4 regions of the Bacillus sp. UNCCL81 genome follow, and region 1 is predicted to be linked to each of the others. Evidence: riboswitches for the same ligand, from Rfam matches in the RefSeq annotation. Region 1 holds a riboswitch; each other region holds the start of a gene.
The links. A riboswitch is a leader RNA that binds a small molecule or an ion and turns the genes downstream of it on or off. The one in region 1 is predicted to bind S-adenosylmethionine.
Positions count from the first base shown of each region.

Region 2: linked by a shared signal. The riboswitch ahead of BM319_RS04060 (bifunctional homocysteine S-methyltransferase/methylenetetrahydrofolate reductase) and the one ahead of mtnK (S-methyl-5-thioribose kinase) in region 1 are both predicted to bind S-adenosylmethionine.
Region 3: linked by a shared signal. The riboswitch ahead of metE (5-methyltetrahydropteroyltriglutamate--homocysteine S-methyltransferase) and the one ahead of mtnK (S-methyl-5-thioribose kinase) in region 1 are both predicted to bind S-adenosylmethionine.
Region 4: linked by a shared signal. The riboswitch ahead of BM319_RS15355 (methionine ABC transporter ATP-binding protein) and the one ahead of mtnK (S-methyl-5-thioribose kinase) in region 1 are both predicted to bind S-adenosylmethionine.

Region 1 covers NZ_FOMF01000002.1:1,186,591-1,190,000, reverse strand. Annotated here, with positions in the region: gene BM319_RS05930 (pyridoxal phosphate-dependent aminotransferase) at 1-791, opposite strand, end outside; gene BM319_RS05925 (carbon-nitrogen family hydrolase) at 938-1,732, shown strand; SAM riboswitch class I at 1,784-1,942, shown strand; gene mtnK (S-methyl-5-thioribose kinase) at 2,014-3,189, shown strand; gene mtnA (S-methyl-5-thioribose-1-phosphate isomerase) at 3,196-3,410, shown strand, end outside.
Region 2 covers NZ_FOMF01000002.1:827,856-831,265, forward strand. Annotated here, with positions in the region: gene metH (methionine synthase) at 1-111, opposite strand, end outside; gene BM319_RS04060 (bifunctional homocysteine S-methyltransferase/methylenetetrahydrofolate reductase) at 108-1,934, opposite strand; SAM riboswitch class I at 2,016-2,119, opposite strand; gene BM319_RS04065 (terpene cyclase/mutase family protein) at 2,233-3,410, opposite strand, start outside.
Region 3 covers NZ_FOMF01000003.1:23,047-26,456, reverse strand. Annotated here, with positions in the region: gene mmgD (citrate synthase) at 1-663, opposite strand, end outside; gene BM319_RS06055 (hypothetical protein) at 664-888, opposite strand; cobalamin riboswitch at 1,056-1,254, opposite strand; SAM riboswitch class I at 1,872-1,984, shown strand; cobalamin riboswitch at 2,073-2,266, shown strand; gene metE (5-methyltetrahydropteroyltriglutamate--homocysteine S-methyltransferase) at 2,430-3,410, shown strand, end outside.
Region 4 covers NZ_FOMF01000006.1:316,728-320,137, forward strand. Annotated here, with positions in the region: gene gcvH (glycine cleavage system protein GcvH) at 35-418, shown strand; gene BM319_RS15340 (ribonuclease M5) at 634-984, shown strand; gene BM319_RS15345 (thioredoxin family protein) at 1,000-1,323, shown strand; gene BM319_RS15350 (hypothetical protein) at 1,526-1,888, shown strand; SAM riboswitch class I at 1,966-2,076, shown strand; gene BM319_RS15355 (methionine ABC transporter ATP-binding protein) at 2,216-3,220, shown strand; gene BM319_RS15360 (methionine ABC transporter permease) at 3,222-3,410, shown strand, end outside.

The DNA.
Region 1 (3,410 bases):
AGATTAATTGCTGAAATAACTTCTTTATTTCCAACTGCAAAACCGATTCTCCAACCAGCCATATTATAAGTTTTAGAAAGGGTATAAATTTCAATCCCGCATTCCTTTGCTCCTGGAGTTTGAAGATAACTTAAAGGTTTTTTGCCGTCAAAACCAAATGCACCGTAAGCAAAATCATGACAAACGGTAATCTGATTATTTTTTGCAAGCTCAACTGTTTCTTTAAAAAATTCATCAGTAGCTATAGCTCCTGTGGGATTATTTGGATAATTGATAAATAATATTTTACTAGCATCCAAAACGTCTTGAGGAATTAACTTATAATCTGGTAAAAATTGATTTTCTTCTAGTAATGGAAGCATGTATGGAACTGTTTTTGATAGAGATATACCAGATAAATAGTCCGGATAGCCTGGGTCTGGCACTAAAATTGTATCTCCCGCATCACATAAACAAAGTGGTAGCTCTACTAATCCAGCTTTTCCACCGAATAAGATGGCTACTTCTTCCTCTGGGTCTAAATCAACATCATACTCTCGTTTATAAAATTCTACAACAGCATTTTTTAGAGAGCTCATTCCTCTAAACGGAGAATAGCGATGAGTTAATGGATTTTCAACAGATTGCTGTAATGCTTTTATAATATGATCAGGTGTTGGTTGATCTGGATTTCCTTGACCAAGATTAATGACATCATGACCATTACTGATTGACTGATTTACTTTTTGGACTAGTGAAGCAAAAAATTGTTTTGGTAAATTGTTTAATAGTTTACTATGATTCAAGTTAATCACTCCAAAAATATAATAAAATTAATTTGAATAGATCGTTTCTTAATCGAATGATTTTCATGAACGACTGTTGCAATAACTTTCACCATCATATATGCTCGATTTAAAAATGTCTATAAAATTTAGAATAGGGTGAATAAATTGTGATTAAAACTGCGTGTATTCAATCTGATGTTATATTAGGTGATTCAAAGGCTAATTTAGAGAAAATGAAAACTCAAATAAACGAAGCTGTTAAAGAAAATGTCCGTATAATCGTATTACCGGAATTATGGACAACAGGCTATTGTCTGGAAGAAATTGGCGTACACACAGATCAACAAGAAGCAGTTATTTCTGAGCTTCAGTCAATCGCAAAATCAAATAACGTAATATTGATTGCTGGTTCGTTCCCAATTGCAAGAGAAAATGGTGTAACGAATACGTTAATTGTTATAAACAATACAGGTGAAGTAGTAAAAACCTATGATAAAGTTCATTTATTCCAGTTAATGAACGAGCATCACTATCTTCAATCAGGGGAAACTGATGGTCTTTTTGAAATCGATGGATTAACGGCTGCAGGTTTTGTTTGCTATGATTTGCGTTTTCCTGAATGGATTGGAGCGCATTCTCAAAAGGGTGCAAAAGTTTTATTTTTTGTTGCTGAATGGCCAATCCAAAGAATGAATCATTGGGAAATTTTATTAAAAGCAAGAGCAATTGAAAATCAATGTTATGTTGTTGCTTGTAATCGAGTGGGAAAAGATTTAGCGAATACATTTGGTGGAGGATCAATGATCATTGACCCTTGGGGAGAAGTAGTTACCAAAGGCAGCACGAATGAAGAAATCGTTTTTGGCGAAATTGATCCGAAAAAAGTTGATGAAATACGTGGTACAATCCCAATTTTTGAAGACAGAAAAGAAGGGATTTACAAAAAGTTTCAAAAAAATAATTGACAAATTAAAAAACGATAAACTAAAATACGATTATAAAATCAAATATGCGAACTCTTATTTCGAGTAGGCGGAGGGATTTGGCCCGACGATGCCCAGCAACCGACCGTAATACCATTGTGAAATGGGGCGTATTGTATACGCCTGAGCTTAAATGCTCAGTAAGGCACGGTGCTAATTCCAACAGAAAAGAAATTTTCTGGTAGATAAGAGACGAAAGCCAATTAGTATTGCCTCTTTTCGTCTCGGAAAAGAGGCTTTTTATTTTGCAAAATTCAAGGGGGATGAATTTAGTGACTGTCATTGAACGAAAAGAATATAGACCATTAACAGAAGCAACTGCAATTACTTATTTACAAAAACTTGGCTATTTTAAAAATGAACTATGTGAATGTATAGAAATAGGGGATGGGAATTTAAATTTAGTGTTTAAAGTTAAACCAGTAGGAAGTGAGAAAGGGCTAATTATAAAACAGGCTCTGCCATACGCAAAAGTTGTTGGTGAAAGCTGGCCACTTACATTAAAGCGAGCTACGATCGAGAGTAATGCTACAAAAATATACAATGAGCTAATCCCATTGCATGCACCGAAAATTTTAGAGCATGACGAAGATCAAGCCGTAACTGTCATGGAGGATCTTTCACACTTACAAATTTTACGAAAAGGTTTCATTGAGAAAAAAAGCTATCCGTTTTTAGCCGAACATATCGGTGAATTTTTAGCAAAGTCATTATTTTTCACTTCTGACTTTGGAACTTCACCTGCTAAGAAGAAAGAGCTAGAGTATCTTTTTAATAATCCTGACTTATGTGATATAACAGAAAATCTTGTTTATACAGATCCATTTTTTAATAGTGAAACAAATAGTTTTGAAGAAGATTTAACAGATGAAATTCAAGAACTTTGGAATGATGCTGATCTTCAAATTGAAGTTGCGAAATTAAAATTAGATTTCTTATCGAAAAAAGAAGCTTTATTACATGGTGACCTACATACGGGAAGCATTTTCGTATCTGAGACTGAAACAAAAATAATTGACCCGGAATTTGCATTTGTAGGACCAATTGGATTTGATTTAGGGCAAATTCAAGCAAATTTACTTTTTCAACTTTTCAGCCGTACTGAGCTAAAAGACGAAATTATCGAACACATTTTAAACATTGAAAAAGTTTTTAATGAAACATTTATTCAACTTTGGGAAGAGCATAGTGTTAGACCATTTAATCAAAAAGCTCTAATTAACGAAAAATTAGAAGGATATTGGGTGGATGCAATTGGGGTTATTGGATGTGAATTAATCCGAAGAAGTATCGGTCTTGCTCACGTTGAAGACATTGATTCACTGGAACATAACCAAAAAATTAAAGCAAAGAAAAAAGTCTTAAAATTCGGAGTTTATTGTATAAAAAATAGATTTACTATTAGAAATATTGGAAATTTACTTAATGGATTGGAGTAATAATTGATGACTACATTACAGCAAATACCTGAATCATTACAATGGAACGGTGAAAGTTTAAAAATTTTAGACCAAACAAAATTACCAACTGAAATATATTATTTTGATGCAACGACATTATTAGATGTACGTGAAGCAATCGTAAAATTACAAGTTAGAGGCGCACCAGCGATTGGCTTAGCAGCTGCGTATGGACTTTATTTAGGTGTCCGAGAACTTGA
Region 2 (3,410 bases), 360 kb from region 1:
TTCTTCTCCACCAAAGTCATCTGCTGTTAAATCTCTTTGCTGGATCATCGTTCCCATTGCTCCATCAAGAAGTAATATTTTTTCTTTTAATGCTACGTCTAATGTTTTCATAGTTGAATCTCCTCTTTATTGCTGCTTTTAGTAAATTGAATTAAGTCCTCTGTAATTTCATACTTCAAAAATGGAGTGATAAAATAAATGCCGTTAAATTTATCCTTTACATAATCAATAAGCTCTTTTGCAATTTTTTTACCTTCATCAACTGCTCTCTCAGGTTCAACTGATGAAATTCTGTTTCTTACCTCATCGGATAATGTAATTCCTGGAACTTCATAATGGATAAAATCAGCATTTTTCTTACTAACTAGTGGCATAATCCCAATAAAAATTGGCTGTTTAATATGACGAGTTGATTCATATAACCTATCAATCGTTTCAAAATCATAAATTGGCTGAGTTAAAAAGTAATCCGCTCCCGCCTCAACCTTTTTCTCAAGCCTTTTAATTGCGGCATCAAACTTTCGAACATTCGGGTTAAAAGCAGCAGCGACAGAAAATCTCGTTCCAGTTCCTAAACTTTTACCAGAATATAACCTTCCATCGTTCATTTCCTTAATCATTCGAATAAGTTCAAGTGATGCTACATCATATACTGAAGTTGCACCTGGAAAATCGCCTACTCTTGCTGGATCACCTGTTATTGCAAGAACTTCATTTAAACCTAAAGTTGAAAGTCCCATTAAATGAGATTGAAGTCCAATCATATTACGATCTCTACAAGTTAAATGCGTCAAAACTGGTACATCCAATCTTTGAAGAAGTGATGCCATCGCCACATTCGAAATTCTAGGTGAAGCTAATGGATTATCTGCTAGCGTAATTGCATCAGCCCCTGCGCTATGTAATGCTTTCGCTCCTTCAAAAAACTTTCTTGTTTGTAATGTTTTTGGTGGATCTAGCTCTGCTATAATCGTCGTTCTCTTTTTTGCCTTTTCTGCTAATGTTTCATTCTTTTGTTCTTCTTGCTTAGGGATTGTAATTTTTATTGTTCTGTTTTTTACATCTTTTTTTGTAACAGGCTGTAAAGTATCAATCTTACTTCGTAAAGCAGCGATATGTGCTGGTGTTGTACCACAGCATCCACCGATAAGTCTTACACCTTGTTCAATAAATGGTTTTGCCATATCTTCAAAATATTCTGGATTCGATTTGTATACGTATTTTCCCTCATTGTATAGTGGTAATCCCGAATTAGGAAATGCCGATAAGTAACCATTCGTTGGTAATGAGACAGTATTTAATGACTCCAACATATGAAGTGGTCCTAGATGACAATTGATTCCAACAACATCTGCACCCAAATCGATTAAATTAGGAAGAATTTTTTCGATATATTGACCACTTTGCATGACACCAATTTCTTGTAGTGTTACTTGTGCAATGATCGGTAAATCCGTTCTTCCTCTTAATAGATTTACAGCATCATATAATTCATTTTCATCATAAAATGTTTCAAGCATGATCCCATCTACGCCTTCTTCTAGTAAAGCTGAAGCTTGCTCAAGCAACATCATTTCACGTTCTAAAGCTGTCGTAAAAGTAGAACCTACATATTTCATTCCACCTATACCGCCAATTACTAATGCTCTTCTTTTTGAAGCCGCTCTAGCATTTCTAACAGCCATTTGATTAATTTGCTTAACCAGCTTTTCTAATCCATATTGTCTCAGTTTTCCAGCATTAGCACCGTACGAATTAGTTTGAATCACTTCTGCGCCAGCATCTATATATTGTTCATGTATATGAATGATTCGATCACGCTCTGTAATATTAAGTTCTTCAAAACAGCTGTGAAGTCCGCCAGAATACAAAAGCGTTCCCATTGCACCGTCACCTAAAACAATTCCATCTTTTAACTTTTCTAATAAACCCATTCAATCACTTCCCATTTAGATAAAATAAAAAACGCCATTCCCTCAAAAAAAATGAGAGAATGACGTTTAAGTACAGATTACGCCTTATCTCTCATGTTTTAAACATGCTGGATTTAGCACTTTTTAGCTTTCGCTAAAGTTGCCGGGTTTCAAAGGGCCAGTCCCTCCACCACTCTCGATAAGGATTATTTAGTTATATTTAATATAAAAACAGTTTACTATATTTATATGATTAAGAAAAGACATTTATGGAAAGATTTCCAAAAATAAATATATTTTGTTTACATAATAGTATTATTTAACTATTTTTAAAGTGTGCTAGTGCTAATAGCGGATAAATTTCATTATAGCTATGATAGTGAATATAAAACTGACCAGGTAAACCTAATCCAGTTGGATAAGTTAATGCTTTATTAGTCAATTCACTTTGAGTAGTTAAAAATTTAATCCCTTTTCTAATTACTTCATCTTCCTTATTACGAATTGAAAGTAAAGTATCAACTGCCCATGCTGTTTGGCTAGGTGTACTATATTTTAAAGAAATATATTTATTTTTAACAGCTGAAAGACCCGATTCTCCCCAACCTCCGTCTTCATTTTGAATACTAACTAACCATTTTTCAGCTTTTTTAATCACCTCATGATTTTTAGGAATTCCAACGGCTCTTAAGCCAGTAATCGCTGCCCAAGTTCCATAAATATAACAAATACCCCATCTACCATACCAACTACCATTTGATTTTTGGTTTTTTAAAAGCCAATTAACCGTCTTTTTCACAATCGGATCATCGTTTGAAACCGTCGTATAATTTCCAATAAATTCTAAAATACGTCCAGTTAAATCTGCAGTTGAAGGATCGATAATTGCACCTTTTGCATTTTCAATTGGTAATAATGTTAACCATTTATTTGTTACATTTTTTTCGAAAGCTCCCCAACCACCATCGTCATTTTGAAGTCCAAGTAAAAAATGAACACCCCTTAACCAACTTTCATGTAATGTGGACTGATCCAAAGCACTTCTTGTAATTGCACGTAAAGCTGCTCCAGTATCATCATTATCTGGAATAAACGAATTAACATCAGAAAAGCCCCAACCACCAGGACTTAAATTTTTAGCATGAACCTTCCAGTCACCATTCAAATTCTGTTGTTTTTTACTTAAATAACTAATTGATTTCGCAACAATCGGATCATTTATTTGGTAACCAGCTTCTTGAATTGCATATGACAATAATGCAGTATCCCAAACCTTTGATGGCGAATTTTGAATATGAAGTCCGGCTTCTGTATCGGTTGCATACGAAAGAAGTCCTTGTAGTGCATTTTGAATGACAGATGAAGTAGATTCATAGCCTAAAGCCATTAAAGCATAAATCATATAAAATGTAGAACTAGCATAGCTATAAAAAGTTCCATTTGTTTCGATACGATCCAGAATAAATCTTTCAGCCTTTTCATATCCTTTTTGGTGAA
Region 3 (3,410 bases), on a different contig from region 1:
GTTACCTTTTAAAGATGCCACCGCGCCAGTTAATGCACCATATAGATCAGACTGAGTTGAAGCAATTACCCTTGCTGTAAACGTAGAGTTTGGCATTTCATGCTCACTGTATAACACTAAGGATTGGTCAAATATTTTTTCCTCTAATGAAGTCGGGATTCTACCAGTCAGCATATAAAAGAAATTTGCGCTATATGATAGATTTTCATCTGGAAGAATAGGCTCAAGTTTTTGAATGATTCGATAACTATTTGCTACAATATTTGGTACTCTACCAATCAATTGATATGCTCGTTTTTTATTTGCAGTCAATGAACGTTCATCAAGGTTAATGTCATATCCTGCAAGCGCCGATATACCCGTACGAAGACCATCCATCGGGTGTGTATTCTCAGGAAGATGTTTGAACATATCCAAAAGTTCTTCAGGTATTACATATTCCCCCTTCAGATTCTTTTTCATTTCTGCTATTTCAATAGAATTAGGTAATTTTTCTTCTAGTAATAAATGGACAATATCCAAATACTCTTTTGATTCAGCTAGTTTTATAAGGTCATAACCCTTAATTACAATTTCGCTTTGCACTGTATCTAAAAAAGAAATCTTCGTTTCTGCTACAACAACACCATCTAATCCCGGATAAAATTTTTCTTTAGCTTCCATTTATATCTTCCTCCCATCTCCAAATAGCTCTTCACATATTATTTTGTAAGCCTTTTCAAGATTGTTTAAATGAACCTCCTTTTCATCACTTTTTCCTAAACGTTTTTTTATTCCTTCTGTTTGTTGTTCATAATAGGAGCTCAAATTAATTGACGGTTCAATACAAAAACCATTCATGATGCATGTTTTAAAATCATTGATAAAATACTCAACCGTACCAAACAACTAAACCCTCCTCATAATTTGAAATAGAAAATTGACAATAAAAAAACAACTTCTTTTAAGAAGAAGTTGTTAAGTCAGAACTCATGGTTTAATAAACATGTTTTTAATCAATTAAAAAAACATGCCACATTCGCTCGCACTTAACACCCCCTATCCGCGTAGGTATATGATGTGTGCTGAAACAGGCAGGTCTCCTGGCTTATGATCATCACTTTTCGAACCTTCCCATCTTCATTTTACGAAAAGACAGTGGATATTTCGAATCGCTCCTAAATACAGTTGCGGGACAGCGTCGGATTCTAACCGAACTTCCCTTTTAAGTAGATTACAAATCTCATAATCTACACCTGATTCTACACGTATCAAATTGTAAAACAAATTATAACAAACGTTTAGATAATTCACAATTGTTATAATTTAATGTTTTTACTTAACAATTCAATAATAATTATTTAAATATAAATAAAAACCGATTATGAGAAAAGTATTATTGAATTTAATTAAAACATAAAAAATATCCATAATTTTCCTAATATGAATGTAATGTCTACTAATTTTCTAACCCGCTACTTAATTCTTTTATAACGAATTTTAATCTCTATTCTTAAACAGCTAACTAACGTATTAGTTATATTAAAATATCTATATATTTTACATTTTTTTTAATTGGTAGAGTCGATTCTTCTTAATTTCAAATCTTTATCGTTACTTCGATCATATATATTCCTTAATCCATCAATAAACTCATCAGCTAAGTTTACTTTCCAAGTATCACTTACTTTTTTAGTTTTAATTTAACCGGCCTTTTAGCTGAAGCTTTTTAATTAAACTCCAATTTTGTTCCCATATCTAATTAAACTACCAAAATGTGAACAATCAATCCTACTTACGACTTTTTATTAAATTTATGAAAGTTTATTTTGACAGCCTGTGTTTATCGTGATAACATGACTATTAAATTCAAAACATTATAAATTATTTAACTCTTATTGAGAGAGGCGGAGGGACTGGCCCGATGAAGCCCGGCAACCATTCAGCAGTATTGTTGAAAAGGTGCTAATTCCTGCAAAGCATTTTTTGCTTTGGAAAATAAGAGAGGATTCCATAAATTTTGTAGCCCTCTCTATTTCAATTAGAGAGGGCTTTTTATTATTATGAGTGTTTTGAAGTTTTGTTAATAAAATTGAATAAAAAATGCATCAGGTGTTGTGAAAGTCATTTTCACAGCTTAAAAGGGAAGTTCGGTTAAAATCCGACACGGTCCCGCCACTGTATTGAGGAGCGACTTATCAATTTACCACTGTTTCAAAATTGAAATGGGAAGGGATAAGAAGTGTTGAGTCTAAGTCAGGAGACCTGCCTGTTGTATGCGCTTGTACCTACGGATGAATAGGGGGGAGTGAGGAGTACGTGTTTTGGGAACCAAAAGGTCTCAACTCAAGTTAACGATGCGTATGAGTCTCTCTTTTCTATTTTGAAAAGAGAGATTTTTTATTGAGACGTAAAAATCAGACATCAAAAAAACAAGGAGTGTATAAATGATGAAAAAAGTAAAAAGTTCTAATTTAGGTTATCCAAGAATTGGTGAAAAGCGTGAATGGAAAAGAGCACTTGAACAGTTTTGGGCAGGTAAACTAGAAAAAGAAGATTTTTTAAAACAAACAGAGGAAATTCGTATACACCATCTTCAAAAGCAAAAGAATCAAGGAATTGACTTGATTCCAGTAGGAGACTTTAGCTTGTATGACCATGTTCTTGATACGGCTGTTATGTTCGGTCTAGTGCCAAAGCGCTTTGAATATGGTGGAGGTAAAGTATCGCTAGAAACATATTTTGAGATCGCACGTGGTACGAAAGGTGCCGTTGCATCTGAAATGACAAAATGGTTTAACACAAACTATCACTATATTGTTCCAGAGTTGGGCGAAGTAGTACCTACTCTTGTCGAAAACCGTCCTCTTGAATTTTATAAAGAGGCTAAACAAAAACTTAATATTGAAGGAAAGCCTGTAATCTTAGGCCCGGTAACATTTGTAAAACTGTCAAAAGGCTATAATGAAAATGATTTTAAATCGGTCGTTAATCAATTTGTACCTCTTTATGCTAAGATTTTACACGATCTACAAACAGAAGGAGTAGAGTGGGTACAAATAGATGAGCCTATCTTATCAACGTCTATTTCAAAAGAAGAAGTTGCATTATTTAACGATGTCTACCAAACATTACGTGAAGCAGCACCTAACATAAAGCTGATTTTGCAAACTTACTTTGAGAGCATTGACAACTACCAAGATGTAATTTCACTTCCAGTTGATGGTATTGGACTTGATTTTGTACATGATAACGGTCAGAATCTAGCTTCGATTAAAAAGTATGGTTTCCCAAAGGATAAGATACTTGCTGCTGGAGTTATTGACGGTCGTAATATATGGCGTGCAAATCTTAATGATAAACATTCTATTCTTACACAAATTACGGAATTTGTTTCAAAAGAGCAAGTTATCGTACAACCTTCCTCAAGC
Region 4 (3,410 bases), on a different contig from region 1:
AATTTAAGGTAATTAATCAGAGGAGGATTTCACAATGTCAATTCCAAATGAACTACGTTATTCAGAAGAACATGAGTGGGTAAAAGTTGAAGGTAATAAATACTATATCGGTATTACTCATTTTGCTCAATCAGAGCTTGGAGATATCGTATTTGTTGAGCTACCAGAAGTAGGCGATGAACTTACTATTAATGAGCCATTCGGTAGTGTTGAATCTGTAAAAACAGTATCTGAACTATATGCTCCAATCAGTGGTAAAGTAATTGAAGTAAACTCTGATCTAGATGAAAATCCTGAATTCGTAAACGAATCTCCATACGAAAAAGCATGGATGGTAGTTGTTGAAGCAACAAATGCTTCAGAGCTTGATGAGTTAATGACTGCTGGTCAATACGAAGAAATGATTAATCAAGATTAATTATCTAATTAAGCGTCCTTTTTGGGCGCTTTTTTATTTTATGTGTATAATAAAAGTAATAAAGCTTAACTTATTTACATAAAACATAATTTAAAGGGACATTTTCATTTAGGGGAAAAAAAGGAAACAAGAAAGGCAAAATCGAATATACTATATACAAAAGATTTTTAGTCAAAAGTTTTTGAGTCTTATACATTAGGTGATGCCCAGTGAATATTGAAGATCAAAGAAAAGTTATCATTGTCGAAGGTACTACTGATAAGAGGAAAATACAGACAATCATAAAGGAGCCTGTAGATATTATCTGTACGAATGGTACAGTTGGTACTTCAAAGCTAGATGAGCTTGCTGAAATGTTAGATTTAAGAGAAATTTATGTATTAGTCGATGCAGATGAGGCTGGTGAAAAACTTAGAAGATTGTTAAAAAGAGAATTTCCACAGGCAGAGCATCTGTACATTGATAGAAGTTATCGAGAAGTGGCAACAGCTCCGAGTCAACATTTAGCTAGTGTATTATTAGGAGCGGATATTTCGGTATTTACAGATTATTTACGTACAAATTAAAGAGGAATTAAGATCATGCAGCAATGGACAAAGAATGAAATAATGCAAAGAGTTCAATCAAAAGAGACTACAGTTATTTATATCTATACCGCAATGTGTGGTACATGCCAAGTAGCTTCTAAAATGCTAGAAGTTGTAAATGAGATTCTGCCAAACTTACCAATAAGTAAGGTGAATATTAATGAAATAGTGGAAGAAGCTCAAAGTTGGAAGGTTGAAAGTGTACCTTGTTTACTTATTTTTGAGAATGGGGAAATGAGACAAAAAATCTACGCTTTCCAATCGGTACCATATTTACATGAATTGTTAAAAAAATATAATTTATATATTAAACGATGAGTGCATTCAGTATGTTGCACTCTTTTTATATGTCTTAAAATATTTCCTGATTTTAGACATATTTCTCGGGAAATGAGTTGAATGCTGTAGAAATAAAATTAAAATATAGATTTTTATCAAGGTAAATGTCGAGCGAAATATAAAGAATACACCTCTTATCTATGAGAAAATAAGATAAAGAATCCAAGAAGAGGTGTTTATTATGGAAATCAAGGAGTGGATTGGACTAGCTAGAAACTTATTTATAAAAAAAGAATATTTACAAATCATTTTGCCAATCGAAGAAAGGATTGTAGAATTTAACTGTCTAAATGAAAAAGTTTTTATAAAGTTAAGTAAAAAGGCTCCTTTTATCGAGGTAATTGATCGTTCGATTCCGCAACTTAGAGTTAATTTTTCAAAAGATGGATGGGAATATCTATATTCAGGTTCTCAAAGGTTAGGACTTTTATTAAAACTGAATGATGCTTCTTTTGAAGGGAATTATCGATTATTACTACTAATGGAAACGATTTTTCAATATACGAGCGTTGAAAACGAAAAAAAACTTTTAGAAAATTGTTGACAACTACTGTCTAACTTTGTAGAATTGGACTTACGTTAAAGAAATTACGTTAAACAACTTAATAGATCGTAAGTTAGCTCTTATCGAGAGAGGTGGAGGGACTGTGCCCTGTGAAACCCAGCAACCGTCAATGATCGTCATTGAAATGGTGCTAATTCCTGCAAAGCATATGCTTTGAGAGATGAGAGAAAGGAATACTTTTTGTATGTTAAACCTTTCTGCTCATGTGAGTTGAAAGGTTTTTTTGTTTTATCCGACTAAAAAAGTACTTACTTACAAAAAATTGAAAGATAAGTTGTTAGAATGTTTTGAAAGGAGATCAAGTGTATGATTCAAATAAATAATGTAAGCAAAACTTACAAAGGTAAAAAAGGCACAGTTACCGCAGTACAAAATGTTTCTTTAAATATTGAAGCAGGTGAAATTTTTGGCATGATCGGATATAGCGGCGCAGGGAAAAGTACGTTATTACGTATGCTAAATGGACTTGAGTCCCCTACATCAGGTGAAGTAATTATTAATGGTCAATCGATCTCTAAATGCTCATCTAGTCAATTAAGAAAAGCAAGACAAAAAATAGGAATGATTTTTCAGCATTTTAATTTATTGTGGTCGAGAACTGTATTAGAAAATATACTTTTCCCACTTGAAATTGCTAAAGTTTCAAAAAAGGAAAGCATTAATCGTGCGAAAGAATTAATCAAACTTGTAGGTCTTGAAGGAAGAGAAAATGCTTATCCTTCTGAACTTAGTGGAGGTCAAAAGCAACGTGTTGGAATTGCAAGAGCACTTGCTAATAACCCTGATGTTCTTTTATGTGATGAAGCGACATCTGCATTAGATCCAGAAACAACAGATTCAATATTATCTTTATTGACAAATATTAATAAACAGCTTGGTATTACAATTATCCTGATTACTCATGAAATGCATGTTATTCAAAAGATTTGCCAACGAGTAGCTGTAATGGAAAACGGAAATGTAGTGGAAGAAGGCCATGTTGTTGATGTATTTACTCGTCCTAAACAAGCAATTACAAAGAAATTTGTGACGCAAATCAAAGGTAATGATGAAGGTGAAGTAATTTCTCAAGGTGATGGGAAGGATAATACTTACAAGCTAACCTTTAAAAATGGTCAAGCAGATCAACCACATATTTCTGAAGTAGTTAAGCACTTTGATATTGAGATTAACATTTTGCAAGGAAAAATTGTTCAAACTGCTGAAGGCTCTTATGGGACAATGAAGATTCAACTTGTTGGAGACATAAATAACATCAAAGAGGCAATCACTTATTTAGAATCAAAACAAGTTGAAGTGGAGGTAGCATAAGATGACACAACTTTTTCCGAATGTTGATTGGGATGCAATGCTTTTAGCTTCTCAAGAAACATTATTCATGACAGTAATAGCTGCGCTTGCAACGTTCATTTTTGGACTAATAATAGGTTTATTCTTATTTTTAACTAGTAAAGATCAGTTACTTGAAAATAAATTTTTTAATACTATCCTAGCAGCGTTT